DNA from 2 places in the Paenibacillus pedocola genome. Region 1 is predicted to be linked to the other one. Evidence: riboswitches for the same ligand, from Rfam matches in the RefSeq annotation. Region 1 holds a riboswitch; the other holds the start of a gene.
What was found. Region 1 has a riboswitch for cyclic di-GMP ahead of QU597_RS27505 (flagellar assembly protein A). Riboswitches for the same ligand answer to the same signal wherever they lie in the genome.
Positions count from the first base shown of each region.

Region 2: linked by a shared signal. The riboswitch ahead of QU597_RS25275 (DUF6612 family protein) and the one ahead of QU597_RS27505 (flagellar assembly protein A) in region 1 are both predicted to bind cyclic di-GMP.

Region 1 covers NZ_CP134223.1:6,196,446-6,205,653, reverse strand. Annotated here, with positions in the region: gene QU597_RS27530 (Crp/Fnr family transcriptional regulator) at 1-252, opposite strand, end outside; gene hcp (hydroxylamine reductase) at 397-2,049, shown strand; gene QU597_RS27520 (aldo/keto reductase) at 2,140-3,114, opposite strand; gene QU597_RS27515 (LysR family transcriptional regulator) at 3,120-4,028, opposite strand; gene QU597_RS27510 (DMT family transporter) at 4,125-5,009, shown strand; gene QU597_RS27505 (flagellar assembly protein A) at 5,086-6,963, opposite strand; cyclic di-GMP riboswitch class I at 6,993-7,083, opposite strand; gene QU597_RS27500 (FUSC family protein) at 7,283-8,383, opposite strand; gene QU597_RS27495 (ABC transporter ATP-binding protein) at 8,690-9,208, shown strand, end outside.
Region 2 covers NZ_CP134223.1:5,696,906-5,706,113, forward strand. Annotated here, with positions in the region: gene QU597_RS25250 (hypothetical protein) at 1-202, shown strand, start outside; gene QU597_RS25255 (cysteine hydrolase family protein) at 291-782, opposite strand; gene QU597_RS25260 (carbohydrate ABC transporter permease) at 912-1,766, opposite strand; gene QU597_RS25265 (carbohydrate ABC transporter permease) at 1,770-2,738, opposite strand; gene QU597_RS25270 (ABC transporter substrate-binding protein) at 2,802-4,214, opposite strand; gene QU597_RS25275 (DUF6612 family protein) at 4,404-5,303, opposite strand; cyclic di-GMP riboswitch class I at 5,345-5,436, opposite strand; gene lacZ (beta-galactosidase, LacZ type) at 5,583-8,636, opposite strand; gene QU597_RS25285 (carbohydrate ABC transporter permease) at 8,668-9,208, opposite strand, start outside.

The DNA of each region.
Region 1 (9,208 bases):
CCCGATGGTCTGCCCGACATTTAAATGGGCGATAGTTACGCTGCTGCCGGTGGGATGAGTCTTCTGAACCTCGACCCGCCCGGAGAGGATGATTCCGATCCGGTCCGCAGTGTCGCCCTCGGCGAAGATTAGCATGTTCTTCTGGTAGGAAGAAATGGAGTACAGCATCTTTTGCAGCAGAGCTTCAATCTCTTCTACAGACTTGCCCCGGAACAGCAGACAGGACTGCAGTACAGCAGGGTCCGGCTTCATCGATTTCCTCCAAATTTAAATTTATTCGGTAACATCCGTTACCGATTGTATGGCGAAAGTCTACTACAATAAATAGTAACTGTAAAGGCAGATGAACAGTCTCTGCCCTGTGTAACGATACCCATTTAAAGGAGTGAAGGTGCAATGAGCAGCATGTTTTGTTTTCAATGTCAGGAGGCGGCCAAAGGAACGGGCTGTACTATCCAGGGAGTATGCGGGAAGACGAGTGAAGTTGCCAATCTTCAGGATCTGATGATCTACACACTGAAAGGCATTTCCATCTTTGCACGGAGAGGCCGGGAATTAGGCATTACTGACTCCGTCACAGATAAGTTCATTATAGAAAGTATGTTTGCTACGATAACCAATGCCAACTTTGTCCCGGAAGCTTTTATTGACAGAATAAGAACGGGGCTTACCTTGCGTGACCAGTGGAGCAGCAGGCTGAAGGAGGCTGGAGCGGCGGTACCTCTCGCGAATCATGATGCCGCACTCTGGACAGCGGATACAGAAGAGGACCTGCTGGCCAAGTCGGAAACGGTAGGCGTTCTGTCGACGGAGAATGAGGATGTCCGTTCCCTTCGCGAGCTGCTGACTTATGGACTGAAGGGAATGGCGGCCTACATGGAGCATGCTGCAGTGCTGGGCTTTGCGGATACAGGCGCCCATGCTTTTATGGAAAAAGGGCTGGCTTCAGTTCTGGATGACAGTCTGAGCGCTGATGAGCTGACTGCACTTGTGCTGGAATGCGGCAAGTTCGGCGTTGATGTGATGGCTCTGCTCGACCAGGCGAATACAACCACTTACGGCAACCCGGAAATCACCAAAGTGAACATCGGCGTAGGACAGAATCCGGGAATTCTGATCAGCGGACATGACCTGAAGGATATGGAAGAGCTGCTGAAGCAGACAGAGGGAACTGGAGTAGATGTGTATACGCACAGTGAGATGCTGCCGGCTCACTATTATCCGGCCTTCAAGAAGTATAGCCACTTTGTAGGCAATTACGGCAATGCCTGGTGGAAGCAGAATGAGGAATTTGCCAGCTTCAACGGTCCGATTCTGATGACTACGAACTGCATTGTGCCGCCTAAGGACAGCTATATTGACCGGTTATACACGACAGGCAACACCGGCTTCCCGGGAGTGCAGCATATTCCGGCGGATGAGCATGGAGTGAAGGATTTCTCCGCGATTATTGCGCAGGCGAAGGGCTGTGAAGCTCCGACTGAGATTGAAACTGGAGAGATTGTCGGCGGGTTTGCCCACGCAGCGGTTATGAATGTGGCCGATCAGGTGGTAGAAGCTGTCCAGAGCGGGGCCATTAAGCAATTCTTCGTGATGGCAGGCTGCGACGGCCGGATGAAGAGCCGCAATTACTACACTGACTTTGCTGCTGAACTGCCGGGGGATACTGTCATTCTTACCGCAGGCTGTGCGAAGTACAAATACAACAAGCTTGCGCTCGGCGATATCGGCGGAATTCCGCGTGTGCTGGACGCCGGACAATGCAATGATTCCTATTCCCTTGTGGTCATTGCCCTGAAGCTGAAGGAAGTGTTCGGACTGGACGATATCAACGACCTGCCGATTGCCTACAATATTGCCTGGTATGAGCAAAAAGCGGTCATCGTGCTGCTTGCGCTGCTGCACCTGGGTGTCAAAAACATTCATCTCGGCCCGACGCTGCCGGCCTTCCTCTCGCCGAATGTGGCTAAAGTGCTGGTTGATAACTTCGGAATCGGCGGTATTACAACGGTCGAGGAAGATATGGAGCGGTTCATCGCAGCCGTATAAATAAGCAATGCTGTTCTATTAAAAAAGCCTATAGCTCCAGCCCGCCGATAACCGGCAGGAAGGAGCTATAGGCTTCTTGGCGTTCTGCAATTACGGCAGACGGTAGACTGCGAACGGCTCGCCGCTGCGGAACGGGCGGCTGGCTTCTTCCAGCTTGTCCAGGGTCTCCGCGTCCAGCTCAAGAGCGGTGCTCTGCAGATTCTGCTGCACCTGCTCCACCCGTGTAGCCCCTACGATAACCGTGGATACAGCGGGCCTGCTCATCAGCCAGGCTAAGGACAAGGCTGTGGGCGAGGTTCCGAGGTCTGCGGCGATCCGGCTGACTTCATTACCCAGTGCAATCCGCTCAGGGGTAAGGAAGCGGGTAAAGTTCGGATCGGTCTCGGCCCGTGACCCGGCCGGTGCAGTGCCACTGCTGCTGTATTTGCCGGTCAGTATGCCCCCGGCCAGCGGGAAATAAGGGATGATCCCCAGTCCCTGATCCAGACAGAGCGGGAGCAGCTCGTTCTCGGGAGTCCGGTCGGCCAGCGAATAGCTGCACTGAATCGAGCTGTATTGGACCAGATTCCGCGCTGCGCTGATCCCCAGCGCCTTCATCAGTTCCCAGGCCGCGTAATTAGAAGCGCCGATATAACGGACCTTTCCCGCAGATACCATATCGTCCAGAGTGCGCAGCGTTTCCTCCAGCGGAGTATACGGATCGAAGGTATGGATCTGATACAGATCCACATAATCCGTCTTCAGGCGGCGCAGGCTGCCTTCCAGCTCCAGCATCAGGTGATGGCGGGAGGAGCCGCTCCCATTTGGGCCTTCGGCCCGCGGCAGACCTGCCTTGGTGGCCAGAACTGCGCGATCCCTCCTGCCTTCCAGAGCCAGGCCGATGATTCTTTCCGATTCGGTACCGGCATAAATATTGGCGGTATCAATGAAGTTGATCCCCTGATCCAGTGCGGTATGGATGATAACAATCGAGGTCTGCTGATCAGCACGTTTGCCAAAAGCATTCGTTCCAAGGCCCAGTGCCGATACCTGCAGCCCGCTGTTTCCCAGACGGTTGGTCTTCATAGTGCTCACTCCTTTACAGTGTTTGTAGCAGGACTTAGATTTCCGGCTTCCGCAAATAATTCGAGCGCAGTATCAATGAGCAATCTGACGGCGATGGACGCTTCCTCCAGCGAATGGACAGCAAGATGGACATCCCGGTAAGCATCAGGGAAAAGCTCCCGGATGATCACATCATCAGGCGGCGCGAGCAGCGACAGCTGGGACAGCACGCCTACGGCCAGACCCTCCTGGATCATGTTCAGCGCTGTATTGTAGCTGTTGACAACATATTTCACGTTCAGCTCACTGCCGGCCCTCTTGAATAAATCAAGCACTGGAGGCTCATAGCCCGCTCTGCAGATCATCATCGGCTCGTGCTCCAGGTCTTTCACATCAATGACCTGATGTTGCCCCAGCGGATGGCCGCCGGGCAGCACCGCATACAGCTTCTCCCGAAAAAGCGGAAGGGTCTCAAACTCCTCATGCGGCGGAATAATCAGCCCGACATCAATCTGGCGCGTTTCCAGCCATTCCTTCACCTCGGCCACCGAGCCTTCATGGACGGAGATTTCAATCCCCGGATATCTGCTCTTAATCGAGCGGATCATTTTGGGCACAAAGTAAGCGGCCGCCACCGGAAAGGCTCCGATCCGGATCAGCCCCTTCTCCAGTCCTTTCTCCGCGGCAATCTCCTGCTCGACCTTATTGAACCCGCTGAGAATTTCCCGGAAAAGAATCAGGACACGTTTGCCCACCTCTGTGAGCATCAGCCCGCTGCGGCGGTCGCGGAGCAGCAGCTTGACGTCCATTTCCGTTTCGAGGGCGGAAATAGCGCGGCTGACCGCCGGCTGGGTCATATTCAGCTCCAGGCCGGCTTTGGTGAAGCTTCCGGTTTCGGCAATTTTGACAAACAGGCGAATTTGATTGTTGTTCATATCGGATTTGTTATGCCCCTCATGATTATAATTCATTTCAATTATGACTGGGATTATTGTATCATTTGGAATGAAAATGAAACAAGAGGTGAATAAATGTCCGGACGTAATAAAACGATAGCTCTGCTTACTTTTTTGGTGATTGTCTGGGGGATCAACTGGCCCCTGTCCAAAATCGCCTTATCCTATGCTCCGCCGCTCCTGTTTGCCGGCATCCGGACGGTGATTGCCGGTATCATCCTGATCTTCGCTGCCCTGCCGAAATGGAAGCAGCTTCAGTTCAGGCGGCTGTGGCCGGTCTATCTGACATCGGCGATACTCAGTATCGTCTTTTATTACGGCTTCCAGACGATAGGCCTCCAGTATGTGCCTTCCGGTCTGTTCTCGGCCATTGTGTTTCTGCAGCCGGTGCTGCTGGGCATCTTTGCCTGGATCTGGCTAGGGGAGAGCATGTACGGGCTGAAAATATTCGGCCTGCTGCTCGGCTTTCTGGGGGTAGCCGCACTAAGCATCGGCGGGTTTAACGGAAGCATTTCTCCTGTCGGCGTTCTGCTTGCGCTGGCCAGCGCACTCAGCTGGGCATTTGCCACCATCTATACGAAACGGAATGCGGCCCGGGTAGATATGCTGTGGATGACGGCGATGCAGATCATGATCGGCGGAGTGATCCTGCTGTCAGCCGGTTCAGCCATAGAAAGCTGGTCAGCAATCACCTGGAACAGTGCTTTTATTGTTAACACACTGTTCATTGCGGTGTTCGTCATCGCGCTCGGCTGGATGGTGTACTTTAAGCTGATCAATGAAGGGGAGGCCGGTAAGGTCGGTTCGTTTACCTTCCTGATCCCGCTGATCTCCATCGGCTCAAGCGTAGTGCTGCTGCATGAGCAGATTACGCCCAATCTGATTGTGGGTATGCTCTTGATCGTGGGCAGCATTATTCTGGTGAATGTTAAGCTGGGGCGGACCGCCCGGATAAAATAAGAAGAGCCTGCCGGATGCTGCATGAGGTCCGGCAGGCTTTTTAACTGGGCTGAAAACTGTATGTAAGCAGTTTGCACTATCTTTGATTACCCGTCCGCAGATTCTGGGCTGTGAATACCGCATTCTCCAGCAAATCATCAATCTCTGTGGTATATTCGCCAATGCTCAAGCGGGTAGCGGAAATCCGGCGGGCACTAATTGTACTCCCTGCTGTAAGCACCGATTGCTGGCCGGCTTCTGCACCGGCGCTCTGTAAGGTGATAGCTCCACCCGCTTCGACTATGGATCCGCTGCATACCGATTGTTCCATGAGGAATTGAACATTCCCGGATGCCCGCAGCGTGCAGTTCCTGACGCCTTCTTTATGTATATAGAGGTCTCCGCCGGCTTGGAGCATGCAGCCTTCCGCTTCTGCAACATCAATCCGGGCATTCTCCTCCTGCAGGCCTTCAATCCGCTCACAAAACGCCTCAAGCAGCTTCAACAACGTCCCAATCACGGCATCCGTTATGAAGTCGGTGAACTGCCCCGGGTGCAGGAAGACCTCCAGCATATGTTTAATTTGCTCTGTATCCATAGGACAGGCTGACTCATTGTTTAAAAGCAGCTTCTGAAGCCCGGTGAGCAGACCCGGTATATGGCTGCATTTACTCTCCAGCAGCAGCATAACTACCAGTCCGTATTTCACTGCCTGCTGGCGTGACTGAAGATTCTGCTCCAGCAGCCTGGCTGCTTTTCTCAGTGCTGTTATTTCCTCAATCAGGTGAGCGGGTTGCAGGTGCAGCCGCCCTTGTCTCGCTCCGTAACAGCCGGAATATAATTGGCAGTCTGTTACCTTTCCCCGGATTACAATGCTGCCTGTGGCGGCAATCACAGCACCCTGGACATCGCCGTATATGTAGACATTGCCTAAAGCCTCAATGATGGATTGGTCCCTGACTCCTTCCGGTGCAACCACATCCCCTGCGAACATAAAGGCTCCGTCTGCTGTGTCCATGCCCCCTGGCATAATATAGGCAGACGGGAAATCAATACTCACCAGCGGTGTGCCGATGCCTGTGATCCGGGGTCTTCCTTCACGCAGTGCGATAATTTCTCCGTCTGGTAGCAGCGAGGTATCGGCGGCGTGCATCAGGCGGATATCTTCCGGCTGGGGTGACGGCAGAATGCCGCCATACACGTCAAAGCCGGGCAATCCTTCCCGCGGAGGCAATTTGCGGGCAAGCACTTCTCCCGGCTGGACAGACGCAATCCCCGGATAACCCAGATAATTCATAGGGTCGGGAGCTTCCGAACTGCTGAATTCTTCGGTCATATCCGGATGCAGCAAGAGCTCCAGCCGGCCGTTGGTACCGGGAACCGGGGTTTTGCCCACAGCAATGCAGACCGGAAGATAGGTCGGATTATTCAATTCGGCGTAAAGGGCAGGGATGTTGAGATTAGGGATGAAGGAGCTCTTCGGAAAGCCGGCCAGAATCTGATCTACAGTCAGCTTAGACAGCAGCAGATCATAGTCCGGCTCCGCCCGGACAGAGACTTCGGCGGAGGCGGGGCAATTCACAAGCTTCCAGGAGTACTTCTCCACACGGTAGAGGGTAAAGTAGGCTCTGAGCTTATCCTCGGAAATAGTAATCTGGTATTGCGGCTTCTCGCTGATCTCCCAGCTCAAATGATTGGCTGAAGTGACCCTGGTAGGTTCAGTTACCTTCCCGCCGTCTATCTTCAGGACGACAGGGTGAACAGCAGAAATCAGGGCAGCCTTGCCGCCTCGTAAAGGGGGGGTGATGAAAATCTGATCATTCTGTACAATGATTATTCCATCCTTATCTTCATTTCCGCCCATTCCGCTGACCGGATAGGACGGGGTAGAGGACTCCATGGGGAAAGTAGTGCTAAAGGCCGGCATTGTTTTATTGAACACATGCCGGGAATGGTCAAGGGTGCGCTGCGGCATAGGTATAACCTCGCTTTTCGTATTATCAAACCGGCAGCCTGGCAGCCATGAATGCACAGCGGCATTGTTAGGCCCATTGCTTTGCGTCCCGCCCTTTCAGGCAGTTTGCCTTTATACATGAAACATGATAAATACTCAGCATGAGGTCATTTGATGAAGTGTTCGACAATAAAATGATCATAACTGGTACTATAGTACTGAATTTCGACAAATTCTTTAAACAATCCTAATTTTATTCCTAGATGAGCAGGTTTTCAACTGTAATTTCACCTGAAATATATAAGATTTTGCATCAGCAAAAAAAAGGACACTCCCAAGCTTAAAGCTTGTGGGAGAGTCCATTATTTACAAGATGAATACCGCGCGCTGCTTCGGTTCTTGCCGGCAGAGGTGCGGCTGAAACTGCCGCATAATCGGCCTGTTCGATGACCTCCAGCACCCGGTTGAGGTGAGAGAAGACAGCACCGAGGTCGCGGATAGCCGTCAGCGGGCATATTCCCTGCAGCTCGGAGAACCAGGCCAGCTGCAGATCACGGGCATGCCGGAGCGACTCCTGCAGTGAGCGCTGGACTTCGGCGTCCGACAATGTCTTGGTCCCGTACAGGGCGATGCAGTCGGCAGTTGCGCCGGCAACCTCCACCATCCAGTCTGCGGCAGCATAATGCGCGGGCAGCAGAGAGAGCTCGTCGGCAATCTCTTTGACGTAGAAGTGAACCTTCTGCAGATGGGCCGTAGCCTGCGTCAACCCGCGCAGTCCGCTGCGGCAGGGGTAGTGCGATAAGGTGAATTGCATTTCATGGCGCAGCCGGACACTCTTCGCGAGCAGTTCCCCGGAGCGGGTCAGCGCCTTCTGGGCTTTTGCTGCGTCTCTGCCGCCAGTGGCCATCCCGCTCAGGGAATCCGCCAGCAGCAGGCTTCCTTCGAGTGCCAGGCTTTTCACCTTGACGAACCCTTTGGGCGGGACGATAATCATATTGATCAATAAGGCAATCAGTACGCCGATCAGGGTCTCGGCAACCCTCCACACAATATAGTGATCATGGTAGAAGGTAAGCGCGAGAACAGAGGTCACGCCAACCTGTGAGACAGCCTGAATATTAATCCGGCACGCGGTGGCAATACCGATACCCAGCAGCAGGATCAGCAGGATCGAGAGAATACCGATATCCAGGAAGCGGCCGACAATCAGGCTGACCGTTCCGCCGAGCACAATGCCCAGCAGGCGGTAGAGGCCTTTTTCAAGCGAGGCTTTAACTGTTCCTTGGGTGATCAGAATAGCTGCAAGCGGGGCAAAATATAAGTAATGGTCACCGTACAGACTATGAACTGCCACCCAGGAGAGCGATGCAGCCAGAGTGATCCGTATCATATAAAGGGATAATCCAAATTTCTCAAGGCGGTCTTGTAACCCCTCGTTCATTTCAGTCATCTTCTTTCATAAAAAGAGGAATTTTCAAAGTATTTTCAGACGGTTTCATTATAGCACCTCATACGCAGCGTAAAGGGGGCTATTTTTTACGAACTTGTTAAGATTCTGCAGGGCTATAAGCGTTGTTAGCTATCGCATATATGGGATACATCCTATATCATATATGATATGAAATGCTGTCGAAGCGGAGGGACAGAATTGTCGCCTAGGCAGTGCTGAGCCCGTCAAGGCCGATTGTGCGCTGTTAGATGAGGGTAAAAAGGTTTGTAATACATAAGGTAAGGGAGGTCGTTAGCTATCGCTACCCCGGAAGGCACTATTATTTCTTTTGACCAGGTTACTAAGCAATATGATGATGAGGAGGCCGTGTTAAAAGGTGTCAGCTTCGAAATCGAACGCGGTAAATTCTATACACTGCTGGGACCGTCCGGCTGCGGCAAGACGACCATTCTGCGTCTGATCGCCGGTTTTGCCGAACCGACTGAAGGCTCTATTTATCTAAACGGTAAAATGATCAACCACATTCCCGCCAATGAGCGTCAGGTAAACACGGTGTTTCAGGATTATGCCCTGTTTCCCCACCTGAACGTATTCGAGAATGTGGCTTTCGGACTGCGCATTAAGAAGCTTAAAAAGGATGTCATTACCCAAAAGGTGCAGGAAGCGCTCCGGTTCGTCAACCTTGTCGGCTACGAACAGCGTGCGATCAACGAAATGTCCGGCGGACAAAGACAGCGTGTAGCGATTGCCCGCGCAATCGTCAACGAGCCGCAGGTGCTGCTGCTGGACGAGCCGTTGTCCGCGCTAGACCTGAAG
Region 2 (9,208 bases), 500 kb from region 1:
TTATCCGCATGCCCAAATGGCACAGGTACACGGAAAGCTTGTGTTATGGGGGCAAGATAACGGTCTCTCCGTCTGGAATACCGGCAATGGTGATATGGAGTACGCAGAGCAAACGTTATGTCCCGATTTCTACCATGAGCATGCGGGGCTATTTCTCCAGACTGACGAATCCGGCCGCTTTAGCGGTCTAAAATTAACATAACGGCGGCTATATATCAAACCGAAGTCACAAAAACACCCCGCCTGCCTGCAGTAACAACTACTGCAGACGGACAGGATGTCTTCAACATTTATTGATTAATCAGATAAGGGATTACCGGATAAGAGATCAGGTTGCGGTCTCTGTGTGCAGAAATGATTACGTCGCTATGTGCGCTCAGAATTCCATTTTGCAGCAGAACCGGCCGGAAGCCGCGCTCACTTGCCCCATTATAGGTGAATTGCACGCAATGCTCAGCCGAGAAGCCGGAAATGATCAGCAGCTCAACTCCATGATCCGTTAAAATCTGCTCCAGTTCCGTCTTCCAGAACGCATTGGAGTACTCTTTGGTTACCTTCAGATCACTATCCGACACTTGAACTTCGGGAATGATATTATAGTGCTCCTTCGTTGCTTCCTCCATGCCTTCAATATCCTGAATATGAATGATCAGCTGGTCCTTCGCCCGGAGTATATCTGAGACATAATTGATATATTCACAGGCCCGGTCCAATGTTTTCTTGTCCACATGATCCCGCACGTGGATTTCCTGCATATCGATAATCAAATAGCCCAGCTTCATTAAGAACCTCCTTGTAGGAAACGTTATGCCGATATCGTACAACATTGCAGGCGTGAAGCCAACTAAAGCAAGAAAAAAAGACCGCTCATTTGAAATGAGGCGATCTTCTGAACTGGCCTATATAATTCGTTATTCCTTCACGCCTCCGAGTGCTACACCCGCGATAATATACCGGGACAGGAGGAAGTAAACCACGAACAGCGGCAGAGATGTCAAAGCCAATCCCATATAGATTGAGCCGAACTCCATCTTGTAAATATCGCCCTTAAGTAAGCTTACCATGATCGGCATCGTATATTTTTCCTTCCTGGTCAGCAGTATCATCGGCATGAACAGGTTATTCCAGTTGGCTACAAAGGCAAAGATCGCCTGTGTCGCTACAGCTGGCATCATCAGCGGCAGGATAATCCGGTTGAATGTCTTGATTTCACCGGAACCATCCACACGTGAAGCTTCCACAATCTCATGGGACAACGTTGCCAGCAGATACTGGCGCATGAAGAAGACTACCGCAGGCGCTGCAATTGCAGGCAGAATCAGCGGAAGGAAGCTATTGGTCCAATGCAGTTTATACATAAACTGATAGAAACCGATTGCGCTGGCCTGGGATGGAATCATCATTACGCAAATAATGAAAGTAAAGAATGGCTTGCGCAGCTTCCATTTATAGGTCACAAGTCCATAGGCGGCCAAGGACGAGAAATAGACTGTGCAAAGCGTTGCAAAAGTGGAAATAATCAATGAATTCAGAAATCCGTGAAGCGGATCAAAGCTTTTGTCGAGCAGTACATGCAAGTTTCTCGACAGGTGGGACGAAGGAAGCAGTGAAAGGCCGCTTTGGATTTCTGGTGTAGAGCGCGTGGCATTGACAAACATGATCCAGAACGGAAGAATACTGAGCACCGCCAAGAAGATACAGATGATATAAATGATTGTCTTGCTTATTTTTGTGTTAACGGCACTGCTTTTCTTAATTTTTTCCATGGTCTACACCTCCCTCACGGCTGCTTTGGCAGCTTTTCTATAAGTTTTTTGTGCTTTTTTCAATTTAGCTTCATCACGGTCACGCATCAGGTAGAACAGGAAGCCTGACAGAATCCCGGAAATTACGAACATGATCATGCTCGCTGCTGCAGCGCGGTTATACAGATAGCTGCCCTTGAACGCTTGCCCGTAGATAAACATAGAAGTGGTGAGGGTAGAGTCATCCGGTCCGCCTGCAAGGAACAGCTGCGGAATATCAAACATAGTCAAACCACCGACCATGGATGTAATCAATGTGAACAATAAAATGGTACGCAGGCTCGGCAGCGTAATGCGGAAGAAGGTCTGGAACCCGTTAGCACCATCAATCGCCGCAGATTCAAAGAGCGCAGGATTGATACCCATAACGCCAGCAATAAGAATGATCATCGTGTTACCGTACCACATCCAGAATTGGATGAACGCCACAATGCCACGTGCCGTTGACTTATCCTGAAGGAAGTTAATCGGTGCGTGGGACCATCCCATCATATCAAATAAGCTATTCACAGGGCCTACCGGATAGGCAAACAAAGTGCTGAATAGTACGGCGATTGTACTCGCAGTGATAATATTAGGCATATAGAGCAAAACCTTGAACAGGCCTTTCCCCTTTATGTTAAGACGCGCGTTCGTGAACCATGCAGTGAGCAGGAGTGCGAGGATAATCTGGGGAACAAAGTTGAGAATCCAGAGTACTCCCGTATTGATTAGAGACTTCCTGAATGAAGGGTTGTCAAACAGGAGATCTTTGAAGTTTTGAAAAGGATTATCCAGAATGTGGATTGGTTTCGGTATGAGTCCCTGCATATTGGTGAATCCGATGAATGCCGTATATAAAATGGGATACAGCGAGAAGATCAGAAATGCCAGGACAAACGGAAAGGTAAAAATATAGCCGAATTTCGAATAGTTGACACCTTTGCGGCGCATGCTCTCACCTCATATTAATTGATATTAGGGGCGGGAAAACTCGCCCGCCCCTTCTGCTACCGCTTATTCGCTTTCAATATTAAGCTGGTCTTTAACTTGCTGTTTGAAGGTTGCGAGCGCTTTATCACGGGACTTGTTACCCGCTGTGTACTCACGCACTTGATCACGCCAGAGCTTATTGATCGTTTCATCGTACTGAGTCAAGTTCTTACCGGAAGCGTTAGCATTAGCTGGAACAAATACATCGAACATATTCTGTCCGCCGAGCAATGGAACTTCACCATTGGATTTGCTCATAACTACGGAGGAAGCTACGCTATCCTTAGTACCTTGCTCGCCTTCCTTCATAGTGCCGTTAGCCCAGTAATATTGGAGGCCTGTTTCGGAAGTATCGAGTGTTACCCATTTGATAAAGTCAGCAACTGCTTGTTTCTTAGCATCATCCTTGGTAACTTGTTGGTTGGCAAGCAACCAAGTACCTCCCCAGAAGAATCCTGTTGGCGGCTCAGTTACAGCCCAGTCGCCGCTTGTATCTTTCACTTGATCTTTCATCGTATAGTTGATGAGCCAAGCAGGACCGAAGAAGCCGAATACCGGTTGAGCGCCTGAACCGGACATATCTGCGAACCAAGCTTCTGTCCAGTCAGTCGTATCATTGTAATAGCCATTGTCTTTCAGCTTTTTGGAGAGATCAAGGAACTCTTCACGCTTAGGATCAATATGAAGCTTGCCGTCAACAAGCCAGCCTGTGTCAGAACTGTTCTCAATTGCGTGCCAAATGTCTCCATCACCGGATACCATGCCATAACCCTTAGCTTTTACCTTGGCAGCTGCTTCGAAGAACTTATCCCAGCCCGGGCCAATTTCGGTTTTGATTGTAGCAGGATCGTCTGTTCCAAACACATCCTTGGCAAGCGAGCGGCGATAGATGAAGGCACCGCCAGTCGCCTGGTAGCCTAGACCCTTCAGCTGTCCGTCTTTACTGCCGATATCTACGGAGTATTGGGCGATGCCCGCATCCTTAACCATCTGGTCATCAAGGCCCAGGTCAGCATAATTCGCTGCATAGGAGGAAGCGTCGCCTTGCGTATACTTGAGCACGAATGCTGATTCTGCTGCATAAATGTCCGGGGCATCTTTACCACCAGCAGCCAGGGCCTGGTCAAGAGCTGGCTGATAAGCGCCATCGGTAGTAGCAATAACTGTGGTTTTGAACTCTACATTTGCATCAGGATGGGTTTCAATATACTTTTTGGTCATGTTCGGAATCTCATCCGTGAAACTCCAGAGATTGATGGTGACTTTCTCACCATTGCTCTTTGCCGGAGCTTCGGTAGCGTTTGCAGCCGGGGCTGTAGTTGGGCTTGATGCGTTTGAGTTCGAGTTTGAATTTGAGTTACCGCCGCACGCTGCGAGAGCAGATGACATCACGAGCAATGTGGAGATTCCTACTAAAACACGTTTCATACTTTTCATACTTTGCCTCCCCTTTTTTTCTTAATCACTCGGTTTTATGTAACCGCATTCATATTATAGAACCTAGGGATCCCGGACATAAGTCACCTGCCATTGGGAGAAATTCCACTATTTTTGGATTTCACTCCCTATTAGACAAAAAAAGACACCCGGGCTATGCCCGGGCGCCTCATGCTCTCAAATGTTCTATTATTCTAGTTCAGCAGGTTTTGTAATCGGTGTAACCTTGTTGTTCTTAGAATATTTAGCTTCAATTTTTGTGGTATATGTATCCTTTGTTCCGTCCGCAGCCAGCGCATAACTTAGATCCACGGTCAGCTTTTCTGTCTGCCAGGTCTTGGTATTGAGGAACAATTTCCAGGTCGCGCTTTTCGGCTCCAGCGTCTCGCCGTCCCAGAGATTTTCCTGGTCGTAGAGGGCAATGAGTCCCTTAGCCGCTGCCGGATCGGTTACCGTAACCTGCAGAACAGTCTGGGTGCCGACAGTAGTAACTTTCATCGACTTTTTAACATTTTTAACCGAATTCAGCATCGATGCAGGATCATACTGGGCTTTGGAATAAAAAGACTCCCATTCCTGCTTCTCCAGTCCAAGCCAATACTGTGCCTCAGGATCGATGGGCTCTCCGTCGCCGTCCGTTACTGCATCAGAGCTGCTAACCTCTCCATCTTCTCCGGTATCTGCGGCTGTATCCTCAGAATCAGCAATAAGTTCGCTTCCGTCTACAAGATAGTAGAATTCCTTATCATTGGCATATAAATCGTAAGATGTTTCCAGTAAACTGATATCCACATTGCCTGCAGCCGCAAAATTCGGCAGACGGCTGATATCCAGCTTCAGCGTGTTGGTGTTGCTGACCTTCACTCCGCCGGTCTGAATCTCCTGTTTCTTGATCACATCCAGGTGGAAATTTTTCAGCGTTTTGGCAGCTGCTGTTACTTTGCCGATGACTTGATCCACGGTAGGCGGTTTGGCAGCTGTTGTTGCTGCTGAGGCTACTTCAGGACCAGGCATCCAGCCCACCGTTCCGGACAGCAGCAATGCACCTGCGGCCATAATTGTACCTACTGTTTTTGAAACCTTCTTCATGTAGTTCCCCTTTCGGGTCCTTGCGTTAATCATAGATATCCCTATGCAGCCTGGCAATCATGACCGTCTATCCGGCGGCTTTAGACCCATGGCTTTGTGTCATCCTCTTTCGGGGATTTTACCTTTAACGCGGACATTCGATTATTGGATTTAACTTCCGGGATGCTTGTCCCTTTAATAATTTATCATGGTTATAATTACCTGTAAAACAAAACCGGTCTTAGTCCCCTGCAATTCAGGACCAAGACCGGTTTGTGGTTTATAAATTCGCTTAATGCGCTATACTTCTCCCGTTCCCACACTGGAAAGGAAGAACTCATATTCAAGGGTTTGCTCTGCCGGAATCGTATATTCCTTATGCACCGGCGCGCCCCAGCTATCATCTCCGCCTACACCCATTTGTCTTCCGGCTACCGTCACTACAGTGTAGTGAACCGGCGGGAGCTCAAACGGATGTGCGGCATGCTCCAGCTCGAATGCAGTATAAGGAGACAATGTACACTCTACAGGAGCGTTTGCGGGAGCTGTGATCTGCAGGCCGATCCCCGCTTCATCGGTAATCTTCACACGGCGTACACCGGTACGGTTACCGGATTCCTGCGGCACGAGATACCTGGACGGCAGCTCCTGCACCTTCCGGCTGAACACGCCAAGTCTGGCGCCGAACGCACGGTCGATGTAGTTCTCCTCAGGTCCCATCGCATACCATTCCGACTGATTGTAATCCGCTGACATTTTGAAGGATAAAGCCACGATTGGCAGGTTCGGAAGTCCGGCAGCACCGGTATAACGCGTACGTACTCTTACTGTTCCGTCACCGTAGACGGTATAAGCTGTCTTGAACGCCAGCTCTTCATGAATACTGAACCGGTAATCGAAGCTTACCGTTACTGAACCTTCCTGCTGCTCAAGGCTGACCTCAACGCATTTGCGTGCCAGACTTGCCGCATACCAGGTTCCGGCATGGTACCCGAGCTGGGTTCCCTTGTCATTGTCGGTAGTCGCACGCCAGAACAGCGGGGCCGGAGGGGCCTCAATCATTTCGTGTCCATGGTAGTTCAGCGACACCAGCGAACCGACCTGTTTGGAGAACAGCACAGTGAAGCCTTCACCGAGGACGCCGATCTGCACATCCCCTTCCACAACCTTAAGTTCGCCGGCTGGCAGCTCTGCTTCAGTCTCCTCTACTACAAAGACAGACTCGCCGAAGGCAATTTCATATCCCGCTTCGGCCCAAAGCTCTTCTTCCTTCAGCACCAGGGAAGCCTGAATGCTGTATTCGCCCGGAGTTCCTTCCGTCTGCGGAAGCTCAATCGGTACCAGCACTTCACTTTGCGGAGCTGTATTAACTTCAGCAGTCCACTTGCCGAGCAGCTCACCTTCACAGTACAGGCTATATTCCAGGGCCAGATGATCTGTTCCTGCGAACAAGCTCTCATTGATGAGACGAATACCCGTTTTTCCAGGCTCCAGCTTGTAGTTCTGATACAGGAATTTAACCTCCTGCATCTTCGGAGTCCACTTGCGGTCTGCGAAGACAATGCCGTTGCCGCAGAAGCTATAATCTGTCGGACGGTCGCCGAAATCGCCGCCGTAAGCGAAGAACTCATTACCATAGCGGTCCTTCTTCAGTATCGACTGGTCGATATAATCCCAGATGAAGCCGCCCTGGTACATCGGGTACTTGTTCTCCAGCTCCGTGTATTTATGCATGCCACCGACAGAGTTGCCCATTGCATGCATGTATTCGCAGCTGAGATACGGCTTGTCCGGACTAGCGTTCAGATATTCCTCGATGTCGGCCGGCTTGGCGTACATCCGGCTCTCCATATCGCTTGTATCATTATAATTGCGGTCATAGAACACGCCTTCATAGTGAACCAGACGGCTGTTATCCCGGCTGCGGAACCAGTTCGCCACATCCAGAATGACTTGCCCTGCATACGATTCGTTACCGCACGACCAGATCAGAATGGACGGATGGTTCTTATCCCGCTCAACCATGTTGATCGCACGGTCCAGCACGATGTCATGCCATTTCGGATCATTGTGCGGAATGTTCCAGGAAGGCTCAACCGCGCCCATCTTCTGCCAGGATCCGTGGGTTTCCAGGTTCATCTCATCAATCACATAAACTCCATATTCATCGCACAGCTCATACCATAACGTCTGGTTCGGATAGTGCGAGGTACGGACGGCGTTGATATTGCTTCTCTTCAGCGTCTGAATATCCCACAGCATATCCTCGCGGGTAATATTGCGGCCGGTGCGGCAGTTGAATTCATGACGGTTAACACCTTTGAACACAATCCGCTTGCCGTTGATGCACATCAGCTTGTTCTTCATTTCGAACCGGCGGAAGCCGGCTTTCTGCACAACAGCTTCCACAACCGCTCCGTCTGCACCGGTTAGCGAGATACAAACCGTATAGAGATAAGGATTCTCAGCACTCCAGGTCAGCACATCTGCCACTTCTCCGGAAAGCGTAAGCTCCTGTCCGTTAAAGGCTCCTTCAGTGCTCAGACGGACTTCCCCGTCCCGGTCCTTCAGCTCAAGCTTGGCGCTGACGGCTTCCTGCGGCGTATCCAGCAGCCGCATGGTTACGCTCAGGCTGCCTTGCGTATAAGTATCATCCAGCTCTGCCCGCACCTCAAGATCACGGATATGATGCTTCGGAACAGTGTACAAATAGACCTCACGGAAAATCCCGGAGAACCGCCAGAAATCCTGATCCTCCAGCCAGCCCCCGGTACTCCGTTGATACACTTCAACGGCCAGTTTGTTTTTGCCTGCCCGCATAAACGGGGTCAGATCAAATTCCGACGGGGTAAAACTGTCCTCGGCATAGCCGACGAATTCGCCGTTCAGCCAGACGTAGAAGGCCGACTCCACACCCTGGAAGGAGATGAAGAGCGGTCCATTCTCCATATTCTCCGGCAGGCGGAATTCCTTTACATAGCTGCCGACCGGGTTATGCTCTGGAGAGATATGCGGCGGGCGGAGATCAATCAGTCCATCCCAGGGGTACATTGTATTGACATATTGCGGCCGGCCGTAGCCCTGCAGCTGGATATGTCCGGGAACCTGAATATTGTCCCAGCCGGTGCAATTATAGTCTTCTTTATAAAAAGCTTCTACACGGCTCGCCGGATTCGGCGCGTAGCTGAATTTCCAGCTCCCGTTCAGACTGTAGCGCATATCCATCGGCGCACCAGCCTCTGCCTCAGCCATATGATTATAATAACGGTGGTCCGAATGAGCCTCTACCCGGTTCACCTTGAAGGTACCCGGATCTTCCAGCCAGCTCAGGCTTGGAGTAACTGCCAATTTCATTTCCTCCTTCAGAACGTGGACTTGATATCATTTATTTCACGGATCCCACCATGCCGGCAACGAACTGCTTCTGCATTAGGAAGAAGACAAGTGCTGTCGGAAGTGTGGAGATGACAACTGCGGCCATAATCACGCCGAAATCCGGGGAGTAGCTGGAGCCCAGGTTCGAGATCAGCAGCGGAATGGTCCGTTTCTCCGGGGTCTGCAGCACGATCAGCGGCCAGAGGTAGTTATTCCAGCTGGACATGAACGTGATGATTGCGGCAGCAGAGTAGGTAGTCTTCATTGTCGGAATATAAATTTTGAAGAATAGACCCAGCTCCGATAATCCGTCGATCCGTCCGGCTTCCAGCAGCTCCCGCGGGAACATCTTCGAGCTCTGCCGGAAGAAGAAGATCAGGAACGCCGTAGTGAACGTCGGCAGGACAACCGCAGCGACTGTGTTAACCCCGATAAGCGGAGCAGCAGCCGACAGTTTGGAGAACATTTGATACAGCGGAACCATCAGCGCGGCGAAAGGGATCATCATGGATAATAATAACAGATTGAAGACCATATCCTTCGCTTTGCTG